4 regions of the Ramlibacter algicola genome follow, and region 1 is predicted to be linked to each of the others. Evidence: predicted binding sites of a transcription regulator. Region 1 holds the regulator's gene; each other region holds the start of a gene.

Region 1 (5,469 bases):
CCACGCGCACTCGCCTGTCGCAGCGCGGCGGCCAGCGCGTGGTGCACGGTGCCGTTGCCCGTCCCCGCCACGACGAGGCCACGGACGCCGTCGCGCACCAGCGCATCCACCTGGCGCGCATCGGCGCCGGCGTGGCTCATGACGATCGCGACCCAGGGCCACTCGGCGTTCGGCAGTGACATCGAAGCCGCGGGCGCGACAGGCCAGTCGCGGGACGGGCGCCAGCGCGAATCCTCGACGTAGCCGACCACGCCCTCGCCGGACTCGAACGGATCGAGGCGGTAGGGATGCACCTTGCGCAAGCCCACCGCGCCGTGGACGCGGCCAGCGCACGCGAGCAGCACGCCATGGGCACCGTCTTGTGCGGCGATGAGCAACGCGTCGGCGAGGTTCTGCGGTCCATCGGGCGACAAGGCGGTGGCAGGACGCATCGCGCACGTGAGCACCACCGGCTTGCTCGCCGGCACGCAGCGGTGCAACACGTACGCCGTCTCTTCCAGCGTGTCGGTGCCATGGGTGACGACCATGCCGCGCACGTCCTCCTGCGCAAGCGCTTCGCTGCAGCGAGCCACCAGCGTGGCCCAGACCTGCGGGTCCATGTCCTTGCTGTCCACCTGCGCGATCTGCTCGACGTCCACGCGAACGCCTCCCGGCACGGGAATGCCGGCCAACAAGTCGCCCACCGGGACTTCGCCCGAGCGGTAGCCGACGTGGTCCTGCGGGCCTCGCCCGCGCCCGGCAATCGTGCCCCCGGTCCCCAGAACAACGATCCGATCCGCCATCACTTGCGCTCTTTCACGAAACTGGTTAAAAATACAGGCACTGGATGGACACCCAGTGACAGCCCGCAGGAGGCCCCGATGATCGAGACGCCCAAGCTCACCGCCCGGCAACAGCAGATTCTGGACTTGATCCAGTCCGCCATCGCGCGCACTGGCGCGCCGCCCACCCGCGCGGAAATCGCCGCGGAACTGGGGTTCAAGTCCGCCAACGCCGCCGAGGAACATTTGCAGGCGCTGGCGCGCAAGGGCGTCATCGAACTGGTGAGCGGCACCTCGCGCGGCATCCGCCTCAAGAGCGACACGCTGCGCTCCATCCACGAATCGCGCTTCAAGCAGTTCCCGCTGCCGCTGCAAAGCCTCGCGCAGCTCGCGCTGCCCCTCGTCGGCCGCGTGGCCGCAGGCTCGCCCATCCTCGCGCAGGAGCACGTCGACCAGACCTACTACGTCGAGAGCAGCCTGTTCCAGCGCCGCCCCGACTACCTGCTCAAGGTGCGCGGCATGTCGATGCGCGACGCCGGCATCATGGATGGCGACCTGCTCGCCGTGCAGTCCACGCGCGAAGCCAAGAACGGCCAGATCGTCGTCGCGCGACTGGGCGACGAGGTCACCGTCAAGCGCTTCAAGCGCAACAAGCACCTGATCGAGCTGCATGCCGAGAACCCGGACTACCCGACCATCGTGGTCGAGCCGGGCGAACCGTTCGAGATCGAAGGCCTCGCGGTCGGCCTGATCCGCAACACCATGCTGATGTGAATCCGTCCGGGCGGCCGCAGGTGGCGGGCGTATGGCGCGAAGGGCGCCATCACCCTGCACCGCCCGGTGTTCCAACCAATCTCGCCTGTGTTCCGAACCTCGAACCAGCAGGAGAGACGACATGGGATGGACGATCTGCACTTTTGCGCAGCTGTGGGCACCGCTGCGCCGGGCCTGGGGCGCACTGCGCGGCGAGCCTCGCACGCGCCGCTTGCACGTGGTGGGTACCGGTGGCCTGCACATGCAAGCAGGCCACGCGCACGTGGCGTGGCCCGCCGCCAATGCGCCCACGCTGCGGCCGGTGCGCGTGCTGCGCGTCGTCGACGCCGCGCATCCGCGCACGACCGCGGGCCGCATGGTGATCTCCGGCCGCATGGCGGACGTCTGCGCCGAACTCGACCGCCTCGCGGCGCTGGAAGCCGCCGCCGCCTGACGCCGCCGCGCCAGCCTCAGCGCGCAGCGCCGGCCAGGTAGTCGGACTTGCCCAGCTCGACGCCGTTGTGCCGCAGGATGGCGTACGCCATCCCCACGTGGAAGAAGAAGTTCGGGATGGCCCAGTGCTTCAGGTAGGCCTCGCCCTTCATCGTGCGGGTCGTCTCGCGGCCCACCGGGAAGGTGATGTCCTTGTCCTCGGTCCCGTCCAGCCGGTCGGCGGGCACGCTCTCCAGCCAGGCGAGCGTCTTCGCGATGCGCGCCCGCAATTCCTCGAACGTCTTCTCGTTGTCCTCGAAACGCGGCGCCTCCACGCCGGACAGGCGAGCGACGCAGTTCTTGGCCGCATCGCAGGCGATCTGCACCTGGCTCGTGAACGGCAGCATGTCCGGCGCGAGCCGGAAGCTGGTGAGGTTCACCGGGTCGAACTTGCGCGCCTGCGCGTGGGCGGCCGCCTTGTCGAGGATGTGGTCGAGGTTGCGCAGCGTGTTGCGAAACGTCGGGACGCTGGCGCTGGACATCGTGATCGGCATGCAGTTCTCCTTGGGGTCGAGCCGGACAGTGGTAGCGCGATGCTAGCCGCTGCCCGTCCGTCCGCGGCCGCACAGGCACAATGCCGGCATGAACATCGTGATCCTCGATGACTACCAGGATGCGGTGCGCAAGCTGCATTGCGCTGCCAAGCTCGAAGCCTACCCGGCGAAGGTCTACACGAACACCGTCAAGGGCATCGGCCAGCTGTCGGTGCGCCTGCGCGATGCCGACGTCATCGTCCTGATCCGCGAGCGCACGCACATCACGCGCCAGCTGCTCGAGAAGCTGCCGCGGCTCAAGCTGATCTCGCAGACCGGCCGCGCCGGCCCGCACATCGACATCGACGCGTGCACGGAACGAGGCATCCCCGTCACCGAGGGCCAGGGCTCGCCCTATGCGCCGGCGGAACTCACCTGGGCGCTCATCATGGCGTCGATGCGCCGCCTGCCCCAGTACATCCAGACGCTCAAGCACGGCGCCTGGCAGCAGTCGGGCATGAAGTCCGCGTCCATGCCGCCGAACTTCGGCCTCGGCGTGGTCCTGCGTGGCAAGACGCTGGGCATCTGGGGCTACGGGAAGATCGGCCAGCTGGTCGCCAGCTATGGCCGCGCCTTCGGCATGCGGGTGCTCGTGTGGGGCCGCGACGGCTCGCGCTCGCGGGCCATGGCTGACGGCCTGGAAGTCGCCGAGACCCGCGAGCAGCTGTTTGCGGAGAGCGACGTGCTGTCGCTGCACATCCGGCTCAACCCGGAGACGGCCGGCATGGTCAAGCTCGAGGACTTCAGCCGCATGAAACCCACCGCGCTGTTCGTCAACACGTCGCGCGCCGAGCTGGTGGAGCACGACGCCCTGATCGCGGCCCTCAACCGCGGGCGCCCGGGCATGGCGGCGGTGGACGTGTTCGAGAGCGAACCGATCCTGCAGGGGCACGCCCTGCTGCGGCTGGAGAACTGCATCTGCACGCCGCACATCGGCTACGTCGAGCAGGAGAGCTACGAGATGTACTTCGGGCAGGCGTTCGACAACGTCGTGAACTTCATCGAGGGCAACCCGACGAACGTCGTCAATCCGGCGTCGTTGCAAGTGCGCCGCTGAGGCGCCGCGTCACTCGCGCGAACCGCGCGAAGGGGCCGCCAGTGCCGGGTCGATCTCCGGCAGGTCGAAATCCAGCATGGCACCGTTCGCCGGTGCCGCCGGGGCCTCGTCCAGGTTCAGGTCGAGGTCCAGCACCACGCCCTGCCCGTCGGCTTCGTCGTTGCCGGACTGGCCCGTCGACAGCGGGTGGATCGACGTGTGCGAGAACCCTTCGGCCCCGAAGTCCGAGTTGCCGCCGACCAGCTCGCTCGCATCCTCGTGGAAGCCGCTGTGGGAGCCAGTGTCCGTCAGCACCTGCTGGCCGATGTGGTGCAGCAGGAGGAGCTCGCGGTAGGCCTGCAGGCTGAAGGCCTGGGCGCCGTCCTTGCTCGGGCCGCGGAAGATCGACTCCTCGATGACGTCCAGCACGCGGCGCGCGGGCCACAGCGCGACGATGCGCTGCATCGCGTTGTCGTAGGCCTCGATGCCGGCGTTTTCCAGGCTGTAGTTGTCGAACTCGGGCACCTTCGCGTTGAAGCGGCGCTGGAATTCGCGCCGCACCCACTCGAAGTCCTCGCGCCGGCCCAGCCGGTGGTAGATCTCGACCAGGTCCAGCCACGCGACGGCGCTGGTCTCGGGATTGGCCTGGATGTGGCTGCGCAGGACGTCGATGGCGCGGTCGTATTCACCGAGCGACGAGAAGAAGTCGGCTTCCTGCTGCACGTCGTGCAGTTCCTCGGCCTTCAGCGCGCGGGTGCCGGTCTGGCTGGGCTGGAAGTCGCCGTCGGTGCGCGCGCTGACGTGCAGGGGCGCCTGCATGGTGGGCGGTTGCACCGGGTCGGGGTGAACCATCGGCTCGGGTGCTTGCGACACGAGGCGCGAGCGCGGCTTGCCGGGCGCGTCGTCCTCGTCCTCGCCCGGCTTGGACGGCTCCGCGCGGGCGACCACCGGCGCGGCCTCGGCGCCCGCGCGCGGACGGCGCGCATCCCGGTCGCTGGCCGGGTCGCGCCACCAGTTGGCGGCCGCGGCCTCCTGCATGCGGCTGGTCTGCCGCCACAGGAAGGCCATGAAGCCCGCCATGACGGCGACCAGCGCGAGCAGCACGTAGACCAGCGGATTCGAGTAGCGCTCGTTCTCGGCGCGCACCAGTTGCGCGTGCAGCTGCAACATCGTCGAGTCGTTGCGCTGCAGGAACTGGCGCATGTCGCGCAGGTCGCGCTCGATGGCCTGCAGGCGCGCCGCCTGCCGCAGCGATTCTTCGCTGGGCGGCGCCGGCTCGCCCAGGCCGACGGGGACATCCAGCTTGAGGCGATCGCGGGGCCCTGCCGAAGGCGCCGGCGTGGCCGCAGCTTGCGGATTCACGGTGGCCGGCTGCGACGGTGCGGCCGGCTGGGCGGCTGCAGCGGCTGCCTTGGGCTTCGGCGCGGCCTTGCGCTTGGGCGCTCCCGGCTTGGGCGCGGCCGGCTTCGCCGCATCGACCGTCCCGGGCTGCACGCTGGGCAGGCCCCGGCTCATGGACAGGTTCAGCGGCGCGGCGTTCGCGGCGGCTTCGGCCGCTTCGGTGCGCGCCGTCGCCGGCAAGGGACGCGACTGCTCCGCGGCCGGATCGGGCTCGGTGAGCAGGACGAGCCGGCGCGTGAAGCGGCTGCCGCATCCCAGTTGCAGGTAGACGGTGACCACCGGCTCGTTGATCGCGGACATCGCCCGCACGCGCACGGCCGGGCCGCGAGGGGTGCTCTGGAGCTCGGTGCTGACGCTGGAGGGCGCGACGCGCAGGTCGCCGTAGAAGACGTCCGCCTCGGCGCACTCGGGGGCGGCATCGCCGGCGCCTTCGAGCACCAGGGGAACCATGAGGTCCAGCGGCCGGCCGATCAACGCCGGACCCTGCGGGCGG
Region 2 (5,469 bases), 1.1 Mb from region 1:
CGCTCAGCACCTCGTTGCCGCAGGCGAGGGCGATGGCGTTGTGGAACGCCTCGTCGCCTTCACGCGGCACGACGCCGGCTTGCGCCTCCTCGCGCATGCGGTCGAGCGCGGACGCCATCGCGGCGACCTGCGCCTTGCGCGCATGGCGCGCCGCCAGGGCGGCAACTTCGCCTTCGACCAGTTCGCGCGCACGCATCAGTTCCAGCGGCCCCCAGTCGTTGGCGGCGGCGCGGGCTCGCGCCGGCCTCGTTGCGCCATCCCGCGTGCGCACGTAGATGCCGGACCCGAGCCGCACTTCGACCAGGCCCTCGACCTCCAGCGCGATCAGCGCCTCGCGCACCGACGGCCGGCTCACGCCGAGGTGGCGTGCTAGGTCCCGTTCCGCGGGCAACCGTGAGCCCGCCGCGAACTCGCCACCCGCGATGAGCGCGCGCACCTGTTCGGCGATCTGCCGGTACAGGCGCTGCGAGCCGACGGTCTGCAAGGACATGGGTCTTTGGGGGTAGGGGCTTGTGCGGATGGGACAACTGGTCAGGCCAATTACTATCTGCCGCAGTCGTGCAGCCGGCATCGGGCAAAACCCGCCCGCCGCGCTCATCCGCATCTCCCGGGCCGCTTGGCCCACGCGAAGGAACACCCACGTGCGACTGCAGAACAAGACCGCCCTGGTCACCGCCGCCGGCCAGGGCATCGGCCGCGCCAGCGCGCTGGCGCTCGCCGCCGAAGGCGCGCAGGTGTGGGCCACCGACGTCGACGAGCGCCTGCTCGCCGGCTACGAAGGCGTCGCCAACGTGCGCGCCGTGCGCCTCGATGTGCTGGACAAGCCGTCGATCCAGCGCGTCATCGGCGACATGCCGGCGCTGGACGTGCTGTTCAACTGCGCCGGCTACGTGCATTCGGGCACCGTGCTGCAGGCCACCGACGACGAATGGGCCTTCGCGCTGGACCTGAACGTGCGCGCGCAGTTCTGGGCCATCCAGGCCGCGCTGCCGAAGATGCTCGCGCGCGGCGGCGGCAGCATCATCAACATGGCCAGCGTGTGCAGCAGCATCAAGGGCCTGCCGAACCGTTTCATCTACGGCACCACCAAGGCGGCGGTGATCGGCCTGACCAAGAGCGTGGCGGCGGACTACGTCGGCGACGGCATCCGCTGCAATGCGATCTGCCCCGGCACGGTCGATACGCCGTCGCTGCAGGGGCGCATCAACGCGAATGCCGACCCGGTCGCCGCGCGGCAGGCGTTCGTCGCGCGCCAGCCCATGGGCCGGCTCGCGAAGGCGGAAGAGATCGCGCCGCTGGTGGTGTTCCTCGCCAGCGACGAATCGGCATTCGTCACGGGGCAGGCGTACGCGGTCGACGGAGGCATCACGGTATGAACCAACTCGATTTCCAGGGCCGCCATGCGGTGATCACCGGCGGCGCCACGGGCCTCGGCTATGCGATCGCCGAACGGCTGGTGCATTCCGGCGGCAGCGTGACGCTGTGGGACCTCGACGAGGCCGGTGCGCAGCAGGCGGCGATGAAGCTCGGCCCGCGCGCCGCGGCGGTCGCGGTCGACGTGGCCGACTACGCGTCGGTGCTGCAGGCGGTCAAGCGCACCACCGCGCAGTCGCCACGCATCGACGCGCTCGTCAACAGCGCCGGCATCACGGGACCGAACACGAAGTTGTGCGACTACCCGCCCGAGGCCTGGCGCCAGGTGTACGACGTCAACGTGCACGGCACCTTCCACTGCTGCCGCGAGATCGGCGCGCTGATGCGCCAGCAGGGCTACGGCCGCATCGTCAACATCGCGTCCGTCGCCGGCAAGGACGGCAACCCGAACGCCAGCGCGTACAGCTCCAGCAAGGCGGCGGTCATCGGCTTGACCAAGTCGCTGGGCAAGGAGTTGGCCGACGTCGACGTGCGCGTCAACTGCGTGACGCCGGCGGCGGTGAAGACGGCGATCTTCGACCAGATGACGCCCGAGCACATCCAGTTCATGCTGAGCAAGATCCCGATGAACCGCTTCGGCAGGCCCGAGGAAGTCGCCGCGCTGGTCGGCTGGCTGTGCACCGAGGAATGCTCGTTCTCCACCGGCGCGGTGTTCGACCTGTCGGGCGGACGCGCGACCTACTGATTCCACGAACAACGAAAGGACCCCATGAAACTCGTTCGCTATGGCAACCCGGGCAAGGAGAAGCCGGGCGTGATCGGCGAGGACGGCAAGCTGCGTGACCTGTCGGGCGTGGTGCCCGACATCGGCCCGGCGCAACTCGCGCCGGCCGTGCTCGCGAAGATCCGCAAGGCCGTCGCCAAGGCGCCGGTCGTGCGCGGCACGCCGCGCATGGGCTGCCCGGTCGCCAACGTGGGCAAGTTCGTCGCCATCGGCCTGAACTACACCGACCACGCCGCCGAAGCCGGCATGCCGATCCCGAAGGAGCCGATCGTCTTCATGAAGGCGACCTCGTGCATCCAGGGCCCGGACGACGACGTGATGCTGCCCAAGGGCTCGGTGAAGGGCGACTGGGAAGTGGAGCTGGGCATCGTCATCGGCCAGACCGCACGCTATGTCTCGCGCAAGGACGCGCTGTCGTACGTCGCCGGCTACTGCGTCGTCAACGACGTCAGCGAGCGCGAGTACCAGCTCGAGCGCGGCTCGCAGTGGGACAAGGGCAAGGGCTGCGACACCTTCGGCCCGGTCGGCCCCTGGCTCGTGACGACCGACGAGATCCCGAACCCGCAGCGCTTGGCGATGTGGCTGGACCTGAACGGCGAGCGCATGCAGACCGGCAACACCAAGACCATGATCTTCGGCGCCGCCGAGATCGTGAGCTACTGCAGCAAGTTCATGACGCTGCTGCCCGGCGACATCATCACCACCGGCACGCCCCCGGGCGTCGGCCTCGGCATGAAGCCGCAACGCTTCCTGAAGCGCGGCGACGTCATGACGCTGGGCATCGAGGGCCTGGGCGAGCAGCGGCAGAAGGTGGTCGCGTACAAGGCGGTTCGCTAGCGCGAGCGGTTCGTTACCGCGAGCGGTTCGCTACCGCTCACCTGGTCTTCAACGCAGAGGACGCAGAAGGCAGACAGAAGCCACGGAAGATCCATCAAAGGGTGTTGTCCCTTCGGTCTTCCTTCTGGCTGCTTTCTGCGTCTCTGCGTTGAGGCCTCCCGGAGTGCGCAAGCACGATGGGTGGCAGGCGTCAAGCCGTTGCCCCAAGCGGCTCGCGAGGCTACACTGGATGCGTGAACAGTAGTATCGCTCACGCCGGCGGCTGGCCGTTCGTGCCGGGGCCGCCACTGCCGCTGCCGATGGCGCAGGGGACGGTGCGGGCCGGGTTTCCGTCGCCTGCCGATGACTTTGCCGCCAAGCGGCAGGACCTCAACGACCTCCTCATCACGCACCCCACCGCCACGTTCTTCTGGCGCGTGCGCGGCACGTCGATGCAGGGCGCGGGCATCGCGGACGGCGACATCCTGGTGGTCAACCGCGCGCTCGCGCCGAGGCACGGGGACGTGGTCGTCGCGGAGGTCGACAACGACTTCACGGTCAAGTACCTCTTCCAGCGCAACGGCCGCGTGAAGCTGCAGGCGGCGGACCCGACCTTTCCCGACATCGTCTTCGAGCGGGACGGCCAGCGGCTGGCCATCGTCGGCGTGGTCACCTGCACCATCAAGCGGTTCCGCTGAAGCGCAGCGGGGTGGCATGTACGCGCTGGTCGACGGCAACAACTTCTACGTCAGCTGCGAGCGGGTGTTCCGCCCCAGCCTGCGCGGGCGGCCGGTCGTCGTGCTGTCCAACAACGACGGCTGCGCCATCGCGCGCAGCAACGAGGCGAAGGCGCTGGGCATCGCGATGGCCGAGCCCTGGCACCTGATCCGCGCGCGCCTGCCCGACGCCGGCGTGCTCGCGCTGTCGGCGAACTTCACGCTGTACGGCGACATGAGCGACCGCATGATGGCGATCGCCGCGCGCTACGGGCCGGCGCAGGAGGTCTATTCGATCGACGAGTGCTTCGTCGACGTACGCGGCATCCCGGGCGACCTCGTCGCGGCGGGACATCGCCTGCGCGAGCGCATGGAGCGCTGGATCGGCATCCCGTGCGGCATCGGCATCGGCGGCACCAAGACGCTGGCCAAGCTGGCCAACCACGTGGCGAAGGAAGCGGACCGCCGCCCCGGCGCGCCGTACCCGGCATCGTTCGGGCGCGTGTTCCATCTCGAGGCGTTGCCGCCATCGGACCGCGACGCCGTGCTCGCGGCGACGCCGGTCGGCGAGGTGTGGGGCATCGGCCGGCGCCTGTCGGCGCACCTCGAAGCCGACGGCGTGCGCACCGTGCTCGACCTGGCGCGGATGGACGCGGCGGTGGCGCGCCGGCGCTGGAGCGTCGTCGTCGAGCGCACCGTGCGCGAACTCCAGGGCGTGCCGTGCATCGCGCTGGACGACGTGCCGTCCGCGCGCAAGGAGGTCTCGTGCACGCGCGCGTTCGGCGATCCGGTGTCGACGCTGCCGCCGCTGGTCGAGGCCGTGAGCGAGTACGCCAGCCGCGCGGCCTTCAAGCTGCGCGAGGACGGCAGCCATGCCGCGCAGGTGCTCACGTTCGTGCACACGAACCCGTTCCGCAAGTGGGAGCGCCAGTACTCGCGCTCGGCAACTGTGCCCCTGCGGCGGCCGACGGCGGACACGGCGCCGATCGTGCAGGCGGCGCTGCGGGGCTTGCGGCAGGTCTTCCGCGAGGGATTCAAGTTCCACAAGGCGGGCGTCATCCTGCTGGACCTGCAACCGGCGACGCGCGTGCAGGGCGAGCTCGCGCTCGACGAGGAGCCGGCGCCGAAGCAGGGCCGGCTCGCGGCCGCGATGGACCGCATCAACGACCGCTACGGCCGCGGCACCTTGCACACCGCCAGCGCGGGCACGGGCGGCGATGCGCGGGCGTGGACCATGAAGCAGGAGTGGCTCACGCCGCAGTACACGACCAACTGGGCACACCTGCCGACGGCGCGCGCTTGAGCGGCGTATCCTGCGCGCACCAGCCGGAGCCGCCATGCCCAGCGCGCCGAACGACGCCCCCCCTTCGCCGGTCGAGACCAGCCGGCATGAGCAGGCGTTCCCGCTGCTCGCCACGGCCGAGATCGCGCGCATCCAGCGTTTCGGCCTGCCGATGGGATTCCGCAAGGGCGACCGCCTGTACGTCGCCGGCGAACCGAGCCCGGGCATGTTCGTCATCCTCAAGGGCCGAGTCGCGGCCGTCCAACGCGACGGTGTCGGCGTGCACGGCGCCATCACGCAGCACGGACCGGGGCAATTCACCGGCGAGGTCGGCCAGCTGTCGGGCGGGCCGGCGCTCGTCGACGGCGTCGCCGAGGAGGACGTCGAGGCGCTGCTGGTCCCGCCCGAGCAGTTGCGCGCGCTGCTGGTCGCGGAAGCGGACCTGGGCGAGCGCATCGTCCGCGCGCTGATCCTGCGGCGCGTGGCGCTGCTGCAGC
Region 3 (5,469 bases), 850 kb from region 1:
TCCAGCTCCGGATCGGCCGGGCGGGGCTGCCACACGGTCTGGTCCTTCTGAGTGCTGGCATAGACCTCCTGCATGCCGCGGTGCGAGATGTAGATCTCGGTGCCGCCGTTGGCGGTGCGCTCCAGGCGCGTGCGGAAGCGGTCGCGCTCGGCGGTGGAGTAGGCCGAGTCGATGACCTTGCCCAGCGTGTTGCGGATGAAGTCCTGCGGGATCTTGGCGCGGTTCTCGGCCCAGTCGGTCTCCATGATGCCCAGCGTGGGCTGGTCGGTGGAGAGCACGAAGCCGTTCTCGGTCCAGAACTCGCGCACCGGGCCGTACAGCTGGTCGGCCGGGCGGTTGACCACCAGCCAGCGCTGCGTGCCGGCGCGCTCGATGCGCACGTCGCCGACGGCCATCGTGGCGGCCGGCATGTTGGGCGCCGACTGGCCGATGTTGTACTGGCTGGCCGTCACGGCGCCGCCGCCGGGCACCGTGTAGCGGCTGTCGCGCGACAGCTGCGTCAGGTCGGGCGGCACCTCCAGCGACGAGCCCTTCTTGGCGCTCTTGTAGTCGATCTTGTCGCCCTCGAACACCGAGCAGGCCGCCAGCGCCGCGCAGGCCACCGCCAGCACGCCGAGTCTTGCAAATCGCATCACGTCTTTCCGTCCTTCCGAGTTCGGGATCACGCCAGCACGCCGGCGGCGCGCAGGGCCCCTTCGACCTGCGCATGGAATTGGGGGGCCAGCGGCGTCATCGGCAGCCGCAGGGCCGGGCCGCACAGGCCCATCTTCGCCATCGCCCACTTCACCGCGATCGGGTTCGTCTCGGCGAACAGATGGCGGTGCAGCGGCATCAGCCGCATCTGGATGTCCATCGCGCGCTTCGCGTCGCCCGCGACCGCGGCCACGCACATCTCGTGCATCGCGCGCGGCGCCACGTTGGCGGTGACGCTCACGTTGCCCTGGCCGCCGCACAGCATCAGCGCCACGGCGGTCGGGTCGTCCCCGGAGTAGATGGCGAACGAGCGCGGCACTTCCTTGATCAGCCACTGCGCGCGCTCGATGTTGCCCGTCGCTTCCTTGATGCCGACGATGCCGGGCACTTCGGCCAGGCGCAGCACGGTGTCGTGCTGCAGGTCCGCGACCGTGCGGCCGGGCACGTTGTACAGGACCATCGGCAGGTCGCCCACTTCATCGGCGATCGCCTTGAAGTGGCGGAACTGGCCTTCCTGCGTGGGCTTGTTGTAGTACGGCACCACCTGCAGCTGGCAGTCGGCGCCGACCTTCTTCGCGAACTTGGCCAGTTCCACCGCCTCGCGCGTGGAATTGGCGCCGCAGCCGGCCATGATGGGGCGGCGGCCCGCCGCCTGCTCCACGCTGACGCGGATGATCTCGCGGTGCTCCTCCACCGACACGGTGGGCGATTCGCCGGTCGTGCCGACGACGCCGATGCAGTCGGTGCCTTCGGCGATGTGCCAGTCGATCAGCCGGCGAAGGGCAGGGTAGTCGACGCTGCCGTCGTCGAGCATCGGCGTGGCCAGGGCCACGATGCTGCCGGTGATGGGGGTCATGGGCGGGCGGATTGCAAAGCGAAGATTCTACTCAGAGCGGGTACCTGGCCCGACCGTGCCCAGCCGGCTCTCGCACGGCCGCGACACGCTGCACGAAGCGCGGCGGGTCCTCGAGGAACCCGTCCTCGTACGCGACGACGCGCAGCCCCGCGCACGCGGCCAGCAGTTCGCCCGGGCGCAGCAGGAAGTCCGGCCGCGAGGGCTTGCCGACGGTCTCGTTGCCGTCGGCGAAGGTTTCGTAGAGCAGCACGCCGCCTCCGGCCACGCTGGCGGCGATCGTGGGCAGCAGGGACCGCCAGAGATAGTTGGTCACGACGACCGCGCCGAAGGTCTCGCCGGCCAGCGGCCACGGCCCGTTCTCGATGTCGGCTTCGATCGCGCGGCCCAGGCCTCGAACGGCCGCGATGGCGGCCGGGTCGCGGTCGATGCCGGTGACCGGATGGCCGCGGCCCGCGAACCAGCGCATGTGGCGGCCTGGGCCGCAGGCGACGTCGAGCACCGGCGCGCCTGCAGGCACGAGGTGAGTCCAGCGCCGCACCCAGGGGGACGGCTCGCCTGCGCCGTGCACGGTCACTTCGTGTCCTTGGCCAGCGCCGCCACGGCCATGCGGTCGACGACGCCCGGCGCCAGGAGCTTGAGGTACCGCCCGAGCTTGCCGCGCGCGGTCATCACCACCTCGCGGGCGCGATCGTCCATGCCTTCGCGGATGAGGCGAGCGCATTCCTCGACGGACATGGCGTTGGCCTCGTCCAGCCCGCTCTTGCCGGCGGCGCGGCCCCGGGCGTTCCACCCGTGGCGGCGGATCTCGGTGGCGACCACGCCCGGGTAGGCGATGGTGACGGACACGCCCGACTCCATCAGTTCGGTGCGCAGCGCCTCGAAGAAACCGGTCATGGCGAACTTGGTCGCGCTGTACGCGGTGCGGCCCGGCACGCCGACCAGCCCGGCGAGGGACGAGACGGCGACGAGCCGCCCGCGCGACGCCTTCAGGTGCGGCAGCGCGGCGTGGGTGCACCACAGGCTGCCCCACAGGTTGACCGTCATCAGGTCCTGGTACCAGCGCAGGTCCTCGGCCGCGACTTCGTCGAAGCGGGCATGGGCGGAGATGCCGGCGTTGTTCACCAGCACGTCGATGCCGCCGAACTGGGACACCGCGCGGTCGATGAGGGCGCGGCAGTCGGCTTCGCGGGAAACGTCGGTGGGCACGGGCAGGGCGGCGGCGCCGAGCGCGTCGCACTGCGCGGCGACGTCGGCGAGCTTGTCCGCATTGCGCGCGGCCAGGACCAGCGCGCAGCCCGCGCGGCCTTCGCGCGCGAGCTGGCGCGCCAATTCGGCGCCGATGCCTTCGGAGGCACCGGTGATCACGTGGATGCGCATGAAATCAGCGGAAGCAGGCCCAGAGCTGGTCCGCGAGCATGACCATGACGGCCGGCCGTGTGTACAGGGCAAACACTGCCGCGCAGGCGGCGACGGCGCCCGACCACGCGAGGATGCGGCGCGTGCGGGTCCGCATGGAGGTCAGGCCGGCTGGGGCGCCGGCTGGCGCGCGATCGGCGCCTCGCGCACCGGCAGGTTGACCAGCGCGGCGAACACGCCCAGCGCGATCGCGATGTACCAGACGATGTCGTAGCTGCCGGTGCGGTCGTAAAGGAAGCCGCCGAGCCAGACGCCCATGAACGAGCCGACCTGGTGGCTGAAGAATACGAAGCCGCCCAGCATGGACAGGTGCGCCACGCCGAAGATCTGGGCGACGGTGGCATTGGTCGGCGGCACGGTCGACAGCCAGAGCAGGCCCATGACCGACGCGAACAGGTAGACCGACAGCGGCGACAGCGGCGCCCACAGGAAGATCGCGATGGCGATCGCGCGGGCGAAGTAGATGAAGGCCAGGATCTTGCGCTTGGCCAGCTTCTGGCCCAGCGTGCCGGCGATGTAGGTGCCGAACACGTTGAACAGGCCGATCAGCGCCAGCGCGTAGCTGGCCACCTGCGGCGACAGGCCCTTGTCCTTCAGGTAGCTGGGCATGTGCACGCCGATGAAGACGACCTGGAAGCCGCAGACGAAGTAGCCCGCCATCAGCAACTGGAAGCTGGGGTACTTGAAGGCTTCGCGCAGCGCCTGGCCGATGGTCTGCTCGCGCTTGGGCGCCGTGGCGCCGCCGAAACCGGGCTCGCGCAGGCCGAACGCCAGCGGCGCGACCAGCATGACGACGGCGGACAGCACCAGCAGCGCCTGCTGCCAGCCGACGCCGCTGATCAGGAAGCCTTCGACCGGCACCATCAGGAACTGGCCGAACGAGCCGGCCGCGGCCGCCACGCCCATCGCCCAGGATCGCTTGGCCGGGTCGATCTGCCGGCCGATGACGCCGTAGACCACCGCGTAGGTCGTGCCGGCCTGCGCCGCGCCGATCAGGACGCCGGCGGTCAGTGCAAACAGGAGGGCGTTGGGCGACAGCGCCATGCCCACCAGGCCCAGCGCATACAGGACCGCACCGCCGACCAGGACCCGGAACGCGCCGAAGCGGTCGGCCAGCATGCCCGCGAAGATGCCGAAGAAGCCCCAGGCCAGGTTCTGGATCGCCAGCGCGAACGCGAACGTCTCCCGCGTCCAGCCCTGCGCCTGCGTGATCGGCTGCAGCCAGAGCCCGAAGCCGTGGCGGATGCCCATGGACAGCGTGACGACGGCGGCGCCACAGGCAAGGACCTGGCGCATGGAAAGGCGGGCGGGCTGCATGGGGGGCGATTGTCGCGAAGTCGCGATTGCCCCTTGCAGGGCGGGACAAGGCCCTCTACTGTGATTGCATACAGCAACGGGTGGCTCCCGTGTCTACAATCCGCCGCTCATGGCTACCCGACCCTCCCCGTCTTCCGAGTACTCCGAAGGTTCGATCCGCGTGCTCAAGGGCCTCGAGCCCGTCAAGCAGCGGCCGGGCATGTACACGCGCACCGACAACCCCCTGCACGTCCTGCAGGAGGTGATCGACAACGCCGCCGACGAGGCGCTGGCCGGGCACGGCAAGCGCATCAAGGTCACGCTGCACGCGGACGGCTCCACCAGCGTCGAGGACGACGGCCGCGGCATCCCCTTCGGGCTGCACCCGGAAGAGAAGGCGCCGGTCATCGAGCTGGTCTACACCCGGCTGCACGCGGGCGGCAAGTTCGACAAGGGCAAGGGCGGCGCCTACAGCTTCTCCGGCGGCCTGCACGGCGTGGGCGTCTCGGTGACCAACGCGCTGGCCAAGCGCCTGGAAGTCACGACGCACCGTGAAGGCCAGGTCGCCACCATCGTGTTCTCGGGCGGCGACGTGGTCGAGCCGCTCAAGGTGCGCAAGGCCGTCGAGGGCGATCGCCGCTCCGGCACCACGGTGCGCGCCTGGCCGGACGCCAGGTACTTCGAATCCAGCCAGCTGCCGCTGGCCGAACTGGCGCACCTGCTGCGCAGCAAGGCGGTGCTGATGCCCGGCGTGGCCGTCTACCTGGTCAACGAGAAGACCAAGGACAGCCAGAGCTGGCAATACAAGGGCGGCCTGCGCGACTACCTGATGCAGACGCTGCCGGCCGACCCGGTGATCCCGCTGTTCGAGGGCGAGGGCTTTGCGGAGAACAACGAGACCTTCGCCGAAGGCGAGGGCGCGGCCTGGTGCGTCGCGTTCACCGAGGACGGCGCCCCGGTGCGCGAGAGCTACGTCAACCTGATCCCCACCAGCGCCGGCGGCACGCACGAAAGCGGCCTGCGCGACGGCCTGTTCAACGCGGTCAAGAGCTTCATCGAACTGCACTCGCTGCTGCCCAAGGGCGTCAAGCTGCTGCCCGAGGACGTGTTCGCCCGCGCTTCCTACGTGCTGTCGGCCAAGGTGCTGGACCCGCAGTTCCAGGGCCAGATCAAGGAACGGCTCAACTCGCGCGACGCGGTGCGGCTGG
Region 4 (5,469 bases), 770 kb from region 1:
GCTCGGTGCCGTACCTGATGCTGGCCGGCAACCTGGTGGCCGGCTGGCAGCTCGCGCGTTCGCTGCTGGTCGCCGAGGACCTGGCGGCCAAGGGCGAGGACAAGGCGTTCATGGAAGCGAAAATCGCGACGGCGCGCTTCTACGCCGAGCACCTCCTGGCCAAGGCGCCCGGCGTGCGCGACGCGATCGTCGAAGGCGCCGAGAGCGTCACTTCGCTGCCCCTCGAAGCTTTCTGAAGCGGACGACCGTCCGTCTTCGCCGATTCCCCACAGGAGCCCTGATGCTGCCTCCCGTCCTGCGCAACCTCTCGCTGCCGGTGATCGGCTCGCCGCTGTTCATCATCAGCAACCCCAAGCTCGTGATCGAGCAGTGCAAGGCGGGCATCGTGGGCGCCATGCCGGCGCTCAACGCGCGGCCGGCGTCGCAGCTGGACGAGTGGCTGGCGGAGATCTCGGAGACGCTCGGCGCGTACAACCGCGCCCACCCGGACAAGCCGGCGGCGCCGTTCGCCATCAACCAGATCGTGCACAAGAGCAATGACCGGCTCGAGCACGACATGGAGATGGTCGTGAAGTACAAGGTGCCGGTGATCATCACGTCGCTGGGCGCGCGCACCGACGTCAACGACGCGATCCACTCGTATGGCGGCGTGGTGCTGCACGACATCATCAACAACATGTTCGCGCGCAAGGCGATCGAGAAGGGCGCCGACGGCCTGATCGCCGTCGCAGCGGGCGCCGGCGGCCACGCCGGGACGAAGAGCCCGTTCGCGCTGGTGCAGGAAATCCGCGAGTGGTTCGACGGCCCGCTCGCGCTGTCCGGCGCCATCGCCAACGGCGGCGCGGTCCTCGCCGCGCAAGCCATGGGGGCCGACCTCGCGTACATCGGCTCCGCGTTCATCGCCACGCAGGAAGCGCGTGCGTCGGACGCGTACAAGCAGGCGATCGTCGACGGCACCAGCGACGACATCGTGTACTCGAGCCTGTTCACCGGCGTGCACGGCAACTACCTGAAGCCGTCGATCCGCAACGCCGGCCTCGACCCGGACAACCTGCCCGAGAGCGACCCCAGCGCGATGAACTTCGCCGGCGGCGAGGGCAGCAAGTCCAAGGCCTGGAAGGACATCTGGGGCTGCGGCCAGGGCATCGGCGCCGTGCACCAGGTCGCGCCGGCCGCTGACTTCATCGCGCGACTGAAGCGCGAGTACGCGGAAGCCAAGGCGCGCATCGCCTGAGAACCCCGTCGTCCCCGTGGAGGCGGGAACCCATCGCTTCCTTCTGGAAGCCTGCGAAGGCGGAAGCGATGGGTTCCCGCCTTCGCGGGAATGACAGGTCCGTTGAGCCGCATGCAGCGCTTGGATCTCATCTCAGGCACTGCGGTTATACTGGATGCGCATCCAGTGTTATGGCCGAGCTCCACACCCCCGTCGAAGCGATCAAGGGCCGAGGCGCCGCGACGCGTCTTGCGCATCGTTTCTCGCGCGACGAACGCGAGGCGTTCGACGACGGCTGGCCCGACGACGCGGAGGAGGGCGCGGCCCTGCCGCCGCGCACCGAGGTGATCTGGGAAACGCCGAAGTCGGCCATCAGCCACAACGATTCCCCCGACATCTACTTCGACCGCGGCCTCAATCCGTACCGCGGCTGCGAGCACGGGTGCATCTACTGCTATGCGCGGCCGACGCACAGCTACCTGAACCTCTCGCCGGGGCTGGACTTCGAGACCAAGATCATCGCCAAGCGCGGCATCGACGCGGTGCTGCGCAAGGAACTCGCGCGCAAGGCGTACGAGCCCCGGATGCTGGCCATCGGCACGGCCACCGACTGCTACCAGCCGGTCGAGCGGGAACTGCGGCTCACGCGGTCGGTGCTGGAGGTGATGGACGAGACCAACCATCCCTGGTCGCTGGTGACGAAGAACAGCGGCGTCGAGCGCGACCTGGACCTGATCGCGCCGATGGCGCATCGCAAGCTGGCCGCCGTGTACGTGACCATCACGACGCTGGATGCCGAAGTGACGCGCCAGCTGGAGCCGCGCGCCGCGGCGCCGCACCGGCGGCTGCGGACGATCCGCACACTGGCCGAAGCGGGCGTGCCCGTCGGCGTCAGCCTCGCGCCGCAGATTCCGTTCATCACCGAGGACCTCGAGCAGGTGCTCGAGGCGGCGTGGGACGCCGGCGCGCGCATCGCCTTCTACCACGTGCTCCGCTTGCCCTGGGAGGTGGCCCCGCTGTTTCGCCAGTGGCTCGAGCTGCACTATCCGCAGCGCGTCGACCGCGTGATGGCGCGCGTGCAGGACATGCGCGGCGGCAAGGACTACGACGCCGACTTCGCGACGCGCATGAAGGGCAGCGGCTTGTGGGCCGAGTTGATCGGCCAGCGGTTCCGCAAGGCGGCGACGCGCCTGGGGTTCAACCGCGAACGGTTCGAGTTCGACGTCTCGAAGTTCCGGCCGCCCGCGCTGGACGGCCAGGCCAGCCTGTTCTAGGCGGCCATGAACGACAGCGCGAACAGGGCGCTGCCGGCGACCATCGCGGCCAGGGTCATGCCGGCAAGGTTCACGCGCAGTTGCGAAGGACCGGCCAGGCGGCGCAGGTGCGCGTTCCACGCCCACAGCATCGGCACGAAGCCGAGCAGCGCGAGCAGGGTGGGCACCTGCCAGCCGAAGAAGCTGGCCCAGCTGGGCAGCACGAAGGCGGCGCGCGGGCTGTCCATCACGGCGGCCAGCGACACGTCTTGCGTCCACACGCCCGCGGCCAGCACGGAAGCGACGAGCAGCAGCAGCGTGGCGACGGTCTTGAAGGTGCGGCGCCAGCCGAACAGGCTCAGCACGAAAGCCGCGCCGCCTGCGATGGCCGTGCCCAGCATGACCGCGGTGGCCAGCCCGCCGTGGGCCAGGGCGTGCCAGAACCACGGATTGCACGCGAACCCGATCCAGGCAGCAAGGACGGTGACCGCCCAGCCGGGGTGCAGCGCGAACCGCGTCTCCCCAGGCGAGAGCATGGACTGGGCGTAATCGGTGTGCCGGAACAACTTCAGCGACATGTGCTGAATTTTGAGGCAGCCCAACCGTGGTGCATAGGGGGCTGTGGTGCCGCGGGTACAGGAAAAGGAAGACTTGCCAGCCGCGGCCTTGTCATTCCGGCGAAGCCGGAATCCATGCCGGATCGGTTGTCATTCCGGCGAAAGCCGGAATCCATGCGGGGCTTACGCCCCTTCGTGTGGATTGCGGGTCAAGCCCGCAATGACAACTGCGAGGGCTCAATGACAAAGGCCGGGTGAGCCCGGCCTTCGATCACGTGGCCCAGGTCGGCTAGGCGCTGAAGAAGTTCTTCAACTTGTCCGCCCAGCCTTCCTCGCTGGGCGAATGCTTGGAGCCGCCTTTCTTCAGCGACTCGTCCAGTTCCTTCAGCAGCTTGCGCTGGTGCTCGGTCAGCTTCACCGGCGTCTCGACGCTGATGTGGCAGTACAGGTCGCCGGGGTAGCTGGAACGCACGCCCTTGATGCCCTTGCCGCGCAGGCGGAACTGCTTGCCGGCCTGCGTGCCTTCGGGGATGTCGATGGCGGCCTTGCCCTGCAGCGTCGGCACCTCGATCTCGCCGCCGAGCGCGGCCCGCGTGAACGAGATCGGCACCACGCAGTGCAGGTCGTCGCCATCGCGCTCGAAGATCGGGTGCTTCTTCAGCCGGATCTCGATGTACAGGTCGCCCGGTGGCCCGCCGTTGGTGCCCGGCTCGCCATTGCCCGCGCTGCGGATGCGCATGCCGTCGTCGATGCCGGCGGGGATCTTCACTTCCAGCGTCTTCTGCCGCTTGACCCGTCCCTGGCCATGGCACGTGGGGCAGGGCTCGGGAATGATCTTGCCCGTGCCGCGACACGTGGGGCAGGTCTGCTGCACCGAGAAGAAGCCCTGGCGCATCTGCACGACGCCGGCGCCGTGGCAGGTGCCGCACTGCTTGGCCTGCGTGCCCGGCTTGGCGCCGCTGCCGTGGCAGGTGTCGCAGGAGTCCCAGGTCGGGATGCGGATCTGCGCCTCCTTGCCGGTCGACGCTTCCTCCAGGGTGACCTCCATCGCGTACGACAGGTCGCTGCCGCGGAACACCTGGCGGCCACCGCGCGCCCCGGCACCGGGACGGCCGCCGCCGCCGAAGATGTCCCCGAAGATGTCGCCGAACGCCTCGGCGAAGCCGCCGAAGCCTTCCGGCCCCGCGCCGCCGAAGCCGCCGCGCATGTTGGGGTCCACGCCTGCGTGGCCGTATTGGTCGTACGCCGAACGCTTGTCGGTGTCCGACAGCATCTCGTACGCCTCCTTGGCCTCCTTGAACTTGGCCTCCGCCTCCTTGGCCGCATCCCCCTGGTTGCGGTCGGGGTGGTACTTCATCGCGAGCTTGCGATAAGCCTTCTTGATCTCTTCCTCGGAGGCGTTCTTCGGCACGCCGAGGACGTCGTAGTAATCGCGTTTGGTGGCCATCGTGTCTCGACAGTTTTCTAGCACGAACGCCGCGTTGGCTCGTCACCAACGCGGCGCGTGTCGCTCATGGGTGGCGCCGCTCCGCGCTCAACCTTTTTTGACTTCCTTGACTTCGGCGTCCACGACGTTGTCGTCGTTCGCCGGGCCGGCCGAGGCGGACGCACCGCCTTCGGGCGACGCCGCCGCATCGGCACCCGGCGCCTGCGCGCCCTGGGCGTTCTGCATGTCGGCGTACATCTTCTCGCCCAGCTTCTGGCTGGCCGTCATCAGCGCGTTCGACTTGGACTCGATCGCTTCCTTGTCGTCGGCCTTCAGCACGCCCTCGAGGTCCTTGATCGCGGCCTCGATCTTGTCCTTCTCGCCGGCATCGAGCTTGTCGCCGTACTCGGTGAGGCTCTTGCGCACCGAGTGCACCAGCGCCTCGCCCTGGTTGCGGGCCTGCACCAGCTCGAGCTTCTTCTTGTCCTCGGCGGCGTTGAGCTCGGCGTCCTTCACCATCTTCTGGATTTCCTCCTCGGAGATGCCCGAGTTGGCCTTGATGGTGATCTTGTTCTCCTTGCCGGTGGCCTTGTCCTTCGCGCCCACGTGCAGGATGCCGTTGGCGTCGATGTCGAAGCTCACCTCGATCTGCGGCGTGCCGCGCGGCGCCGGCGGGATGCCCTCGAGGTTGAACTCGCCCAGCAGCTTGTTGCCGGTGGCCATCTCGCGCTCGCCCTGGAACACCTTGATCGTCACGGCCGGCTGGTTGTCGTCGGCGGTGGAGAAGGTCTGCGCGAACTTGGTCGGGATCGTCGTGTTCTTGGCGATCATCTTGGTCATCACGCCGCCCAGGGTCTCGATGCCCAGCGACAGCGGGGTGACGTCCAGCAGCAGCACGTCCTTGCGGTCGCCGCCCAGCACCTGGCCCTGGATGGCCGCGCCCACGGCGACGGCCTCGTCGGGGTTGACGTCCTTGCGGGCGTCCTTGCCGAAGAACTCGCGCACCTTTTCCTGCACCTT

Evidence for each region. The regulator LexA, encoded in region 1, represses DNA repair genes until DNA is damaged. The targets are predictions, from matches to a motif close to ACTGTATNNNNATACAGT.
Region 2: I8E28_RS18215 (LexA family protein) is a predicted target of LexA. The motif match lies at 3,220-3,237, and genes of this name have one in related genera.
Region 3: I8E28_RS08755 (DNA topoisomerase IV subunit B) is a predicted target of LexA. The motif match lies at 4,340-4,357, and genes of this name have one in related genera.
Region 4: I8E28_RS09105 (PA0069 family radical SAM protein) is a predicted target of LexA. The motif match lies at 1,384-1,401, and genes of this name have one in related genera.

Annotation. Positions count from the first base shown of each region.
Region 1 covers NZ_JAEDAO010000001.1:2,640,486-2,645,954, forward strand. The annotation lists gene I8E28_RS12790 (asparaginase) at 1-782, opposite strand, end outside; gene lexA (transcriptional repressor LexA) at 861-1,535, shown strand; gene I8E28_RS12800 (hypothetical protein) at 1,657-1,968, shown strand; gene I8E28_RS12805 (DUF1993 domain-containing protein) at 1,985-2,500, opposite strand; gene I8E28_RS12810 (D-2-hydroxyacid dehydrogenase family protein) at 2,589-3,596, shown strand; gene I8E28_RS12815 (type IV pilus assembly protein FimV) at 3,606-5,469, opposite strand, start outside.
Region 2 covers NZ_JAEDAO010000001.1:3,721,571-3,727,039, reverse strand. The annotation lists gene I8E28_RS18235 (FadR/GntR family transcriptional regulator) at 1-490, opposite strand, end outside; gene I8E28_RS18230 (SDR family oxidoreductase) at 642-1,376, shown strand; gene I8E28_RS18225 (SDR family NAD(P)-dependent oxidoreductase) at 1,373-2,119, shown strand; gene I8E28_RS18220 (fumarylacetoacetate hydrolase family protein) at 2,144-2,995, shown strand; gene I8E28_RS18215 (LexA family protein) at 3,295-3,672, shown strand; gene I8E28_RS18210 (Y-family DNA polymerase) at 3,689-4,993, shown strand; gene I8E28_RS18205 (FAD-dependent oxidoreductase) at 5,028-5,469, shown strand, end outside.
Region 3 covers NZ_JAEDAO010000001.1:1,787,039-1,792,507, forward strand. The annotation lists gene bamC (outer membrane protein assembly factor BamC) at 1-632, opposite strand, end outside; gene dapA (4-hydroxy-tetrahydrodipicolinate synthase) at 662-1,549, opposite strand; gene I8E28_RS08740 (methyltransferase domain-containing protein) at 1,581-2,117, opposite strand; gene I8E28_RS08745 (SDR family oxidoreductase) at 2,120-2,926, opposite strand; gene I8E28_RS20845 (hypothetical protein) at 2,931-3,062, opposite strand; gene I8E28_RS08750 (MFS transporter) at 3,068-4,282, opposite strand; gene I8E28_RS08755 (DNA topoisomerase IV subunit B) at 4,392-5,469, shown strand, end outside.
Region 4 covers NZ_JAEDAO010000001.1:1,871,522-1,876,990, forward strand. The annotation lists gene I8E28_RS09095 (acyl-CoA dehydrogenase) at 1-236, shown strand, start outside; gene I8E28_RS09100 (NAD(P)H-dependent flavin oxidoreductase) at 281-1,234, shown strand; gene I8E28_RS09105 (PA0069 family radical SAM protein) at 1,405-2,487, shown strand; gene I8E28_RS09110 (phosphoethanolamine transferase domain-containing protein) at 2,484-3,044, opposite strand; gene dnaJ (molecular chaperone DnaJ) at 3,313-4,470, opposite strand; gene dnaK (molecular chaperone DnaK) at 4,558-5,469, opposite strand, start outside.